Regions from separate parts of the Sanguibacter sp. 25GB23B1 genome, predicted to be linked through region 2. Evidence: predicted binding sites of a transcription regulator. Region 2 holds the regulator's gene; the other holds the start of a gene.

Region 1 (2,389 bases), on a different contig from region 2:
GAGCGCTGCGACCGACTTCTTCTCGTTCTGGCTCTACCGTTTCGAGATCAACGTCCGTGCCTCGGCCGTCCTGGGGCTCATCGGGGTCGGCGGGATCGGCGACATGCTCACCTCGTACACCCAGTACCGTGAGTGGCCCACCGTCGGGGTGCTGCTCATCGTCGTCGTGATCGTCACGATGCTGATCGACGCTGTCTCCGGCATGGTCCGACGCCGCCTCACCGACGGTAGCAGGGAACGATGAGCACCACCCTCGGGGCTGCGGGTCCTGGTCGAGGTCCGGAGCAGGGCCCCACGGAGGCGGAACCTGGCCCTGACGTGTGGCCGTCGGTCCGGATCGCGACGGTCCGCAACGCCCTCCAGCCGACGGAGCGCCGTGTCGTCGACCTCGTCCTCGAGGACGTCGCTGCGGCGATCGAGGCCACGGCGCAGGACATCGCCGACCGCGCCGGCGTGGCACGCTCCTCGGTGATCCGCACGTGCCAGCGCCTCGGCTATCGCGGCTACCCGCAGCTGCGGGTCGCGCTCGCCCGTGAGCTCGCCGTCAATGCCGAACCGTCCGCGCACCCCGACACCGCCCTCGGTCGGGTCCGGACGCACGTCGAGAGCCTGGCCGCTACGCTCCAGCAGATCACCAGCGTCCTCGACGACGAGCGTGTCGAGCAGGCTGTCGCACTGTGCGTCGGGGCGGGTCGCGTCGTCGCGACGGGGAACGGGCTGTCGTCGCCGCTCGCCGCAGACCTCGCGCTGCGCATGACGGCCGGCGGGCGCCCGACGGAGTTCGTCGCCGACCCCATCGGCCAGCAGATCGCCGCAGCGCAGCTGACCCCGGCCGACCTCTGTCTCGTCGTCTCGGGCTCGGGCGCCAACGAGTCCAGCCTCAAGGTGGCTCGCGCCGGGCGCGCTGCCGGGGTCCCCGTCGTCGTCCTCACGAGCTTCGTCGAGTCGCCGCTCACCGCGCTCGCCGACGTCGCCCTCGTCGTCGGCCCGGCCGCCGGGTCCTTCCGTGCCGAGCTCGAGCACACCTCGCGCGTGCCGCACGCGATCGTCCTCGAGGCGCTCGTCGAGGTCGTCGCCGACAGGCTCGGAGAGCGGTCACGGCAGGTGCGCTCGAGGGTGCTCGACGTGCTGAGCAACAACCTGTCGGACTGAACCAGGGCACCGTCGGCCCGGGCGACCCCCGTCTCGTCGGGGAGGCGCGAGGTCCTGGCGGGCTGCGGGCTCTCGGCCGTGAGCGGAACCGCGGCACGGAATTGGCACTCGCCTTGACCGAGTGCTAACAGCGGCATAGATTTGGCCGTGGTTCCGCACCACACCTGATCGACCCCCGCGACGGCGATCGAGCGAGGAGCGGCCCACCTGAACCGTCCTCATCACTCTGCGAAAGGGGATTCCGCGTGTCGGTCTCCATCAAGCCGCTCGAGGATCGGATCGTCGTCAAGGCTCTCGAAGTCGAGCTCACGACGCCCTCCGGTCTTGTCATCCCTGACACCGCCAAGGAGAAGCCCCAGGAGGGCGAGGTCCTGGCTGTCGGCCCCGGTCGCATCGACGACAACGGCAACCGCGTCCCGCTCGACGTCGCTGTCGGTGACAAGGTCATCTACAGCAAGTACGGCGGCACCGAGGTGAAGTACGACGGTGAGGAGTTCCTCATCCTCTCGGCTCGCGACGTGCTCGCGGTCATCGCCTGATCTTCCCGATCAGCTGCACGACGAGAGAGGCCCCGCAACCTTCCGGTTGCGGGGCCTCTCTCGTGCTCGTGGTGGCCGCCCGGTAGAGGGCGCTCCCGGTGAGGAGGTGGGTCAGACGACCTTGCGGAGGGTGCTGCGTGCGGTGCCGGCGAGGATCGCAGAACGCTCGTCCTCGCTGAGCCCGCCCCAGACGCCGTACGGCTCGCGGACGGCCAGGGACTGCTCGCGGCACTCCATCATGACGGGGCAGCCGTGGCAGATGGCCTTCGCGGCCTCGGCGCGGCGACGGCGTGCGGCGCCACGCTCGCCCTCGGGGTGGAAGAAGAGCGTGTCGTCGACCTCGCGGCACGCGCCCTGGTACTGCCATTCCCAGAGGTCCATGACGGGTCCGGGGAGCCTCGAGAGTTCAGTCATCGTTCCATCCTTCGATCGGTCGAGAAGTTCACCGGGTGCTGTTTCTGTGCGGTGCGTCCTGTGCTGCGCCCAACGTACAACCGTTGCAAGAGTTGTTCAAGTCCCCTGGTTGGCGAAGTTCTCAAAACGATTCACCGACCCCCGGTCGTCAAAGGCTCAATATCCGGGCCGGTCGGCGCGTCGGCGCCAGTCGCGCCCTGTTGTTCAAGGGTTCAACCGCCTCGCCACGCTGAACAACTGACGAACAACCGGCGGTCGGTCGAGGCCCCGGGCTCAGGTGGCAC
Region 2 (2,389 bases):
GCACCCGGCCGCCGGGGAACTGTCGCATGACGTCGTCGGCGATGCGACGCTCCTTGCTCCCGGGAACGAGGTGGTCGACGAGGACGCCGACGCGGCGGCTCGCTGTCGGGCCGAACTCGGCGAGCGCGTCGGCGAGGTTGTCGACGCCGTCGAGCCCTTCGACGACCACGCCCTCGATCCGCAGGTCGTCGCCCCACACCTTCTCGACGAGCTCCGCGTCGTGCCGGCCCTCGACCCAGATGCGGCTCCCGCGTGCGACCCGGGCGCGCGCGCCGGCCACGGCACGCGACCCCGAGGCGGTGCGCGCGGGCGCCGCCGGGGCGGCCGGTCGGGTCGCCGGGACGAGCTCGACCGGCTCGCCGTCGATCCAGAACCCGGGACCGAGGGGGAACGTCCGGGTGCGCCGGGCCCCGTCCTCGAGGACGACGACGTGCATGCCTCCCGACTTCTCCGTCCGCAGCACCGCCCCCACCCAGCCGGTGAGGACCTCCTCGACGACGAGCCCGATCTCGGCCGGGACGGGTCGGGAGGTGGGCCGCGCGGTGCGCTCGCGGGACCCGGAGGACAGGACGTCGGGGGAGTAGCGTTCATGGCTCACGCGAGGAAGGGTAGCCGCACGCCGGCGATCGTGACCTGCGCGACACGGGGGCAGCCCGGCGCGGGTACGGCGTAGAATTAGCACTCAGGTTCGGTGAGTGCTACCAGTATCGGTGCGACCGACCGGTCCGGACGCAGCACGAGGAGTGGAGGCAGGATGGCGGCGAGCGACGATCGCAGGCTCGACGTGCTCCGCGCGATCGTGGAGGACTACGTGCAGACCCGCGAGCCCGTCGGCTCGAAGGTGCTCGCAGAGCGTCACGGTCTCGGCGTCTCGTCCGCGACGATCCGCAACGACATGGCGGTCCTCGAGGAGAGCGGCTTCATCGCCCAGCCGCACACCTCGGCCGGGCGTGTGCCGACCGACAAGGGCTACCGGATGTTCGTCGACCGGCTCTCGACCGTCAAGGCGTTCTCCACCGCCGAGAAGAACGCGATCGAGACGTTCCTCGCCGGAGCGGTCGACCTCGACGACGTCGTCACGCGCGCCGGACGCCTCCTCGCGCAGCTCACCGGCCAGGTCGCCGTCGTCCAGTACCCCTCTCTGCGCCGGTCGGGCCTGCGGCACCTCGAGCTCGTCGTCCTCGGCGAGCGCCGCCTCCTCGTCGTGCTCATCACCGACACCGGCCGCGTCGAGCAGCGGACGCTCGAGCTCGCCGAACCTCCCGACGAGACCTTCCTCATCGGCCTTCGTGCCCGGCTCAACGCCGCGGCCGCCGGCCGCAGGCTCAAAGAGCTCCGGACCGCGCTGACTGCGCTCGCCGAGACCTACCACCCGGTCGACCGCGACCTCGTCGAGCGGATCGCGGACGTCATCACCGAGACGCTCTCCCAGGAGAGCGAGGAGCGCATCGTGCTCGCGGGCACGGCGAACCTCGCGCAGGCGGGCATGCGCTTCGAGCACGCCCTGCGCCCTGTCCTCGAAGCACTCGAGGAGCAGGTCGTCCTCCTCAACCTCCTCACCGAGATGGCCGAGGACTCGGCCGGCGTCAACGTGCGGATCGGTCGTGAGACGCAGCTGGCCGGCCTCTTCGAGACGTCGATCGTCACGACCGGCTACGGGTCGGACGGCGACGCCGTCGCGACGATCGGGTCGATCGGCCCCACCCGGATGGACTACCCCGGCACCATCGCCGCCGTGCGAGCGGTGGCCCGCTATCTCTCGAGGATCCTCGGTTCGTGATCCTTCCCCGCCAGACCCCGAGCACCCACCACAGAACGGCAGAGAGCACTCAGTGACTGACTACTACGAGATCCTCGGCGTCGCCCGGGACGCCAGCCAGGACCAGATCAAGAAGGCGTACCGCAAGCTCGCGCGCGAGCTCCACCCGGACGTCGCCGGTCCGGAGGCCGAGGACAGGTTCAAGGACGTGTCCCGCGCCTACGAGGTGCTGTCCAACGCGGACAAGCGTCGCTCGTACGACATGGGCAGCGACCCGTCGGCACCGGGTGGCGGCATGGGCGGAGGCTTCGGCTTCCAGGACATCTTTGAGACCTTCTTCGGTGGCGGGCAGGCCCAGCGCGGCCCGATCCCGCGCTCGCGCCGCGGCCAGGACGCCCTCATCCGCCTCGACCTCGACCTCGCGGAGACCGCGTTCGGCGTGCGCCGCGAGATCCCGGTCGAGACCGCGGTCGTCTGCGGCACCTGCTCCGGCTCGTGCTGCGCGCCCGGCACCTCCCCGCGTGTCTGCGACGTCTGCCACGGTCGCGGTACCGTGCAGCGGGTCGCCCGCTCCTTCCTCGGTCAGGTCATGACGACGGCGCCGTGCGCCGCGTGCCAGGGCTTCGGCAC

Evidence for each region. The regulator HrcA, encoded in region 2, represses chaperone genes, less so after heat shock. The targets are predictions, from matches to a motif close to TTNGCACTCGNNNNNNNCGAGTGCNAA.
Region 1: the regulator HrcA is predicted to act here: its motif matches at 1,254-1,280, upstream of groES (co-chaperone GroES).

Annotation. Positions count from the first base shown of each region.
Region 1 is NZ_JBDYKL010000009.1:11,955-14,343, reverse strand. It holds gene phnE (phosphonate ABC transporter, permease protein PhnE) at 1-244, shown strand, start outside; gene ABKW26_RS07285 (MurR/RpiR family transcriptional regulator) at 241-1,152, shown strand; gene groES (co-chaperone GroES) at 1,398-1,691, shown strand; gene ABKW26_RS07275 (WhiB family transcriptional regulator) at 1,803-2,105, opposite strand.
Region 2 is NZ_JBDYKL010000007.1:24,845-27,233, reverse strand. It holds gene ABKW26_RS06120 (DUF3097 family protein) at 1-598, opposite strand, end outside; gene hrcA (heat-inducible transcriptional repressor HrcA) at 755-1,780, shown strand; gene dnaJ (molecular chaperone DnaJ) at 1,833-2,389, shown strand, end outside.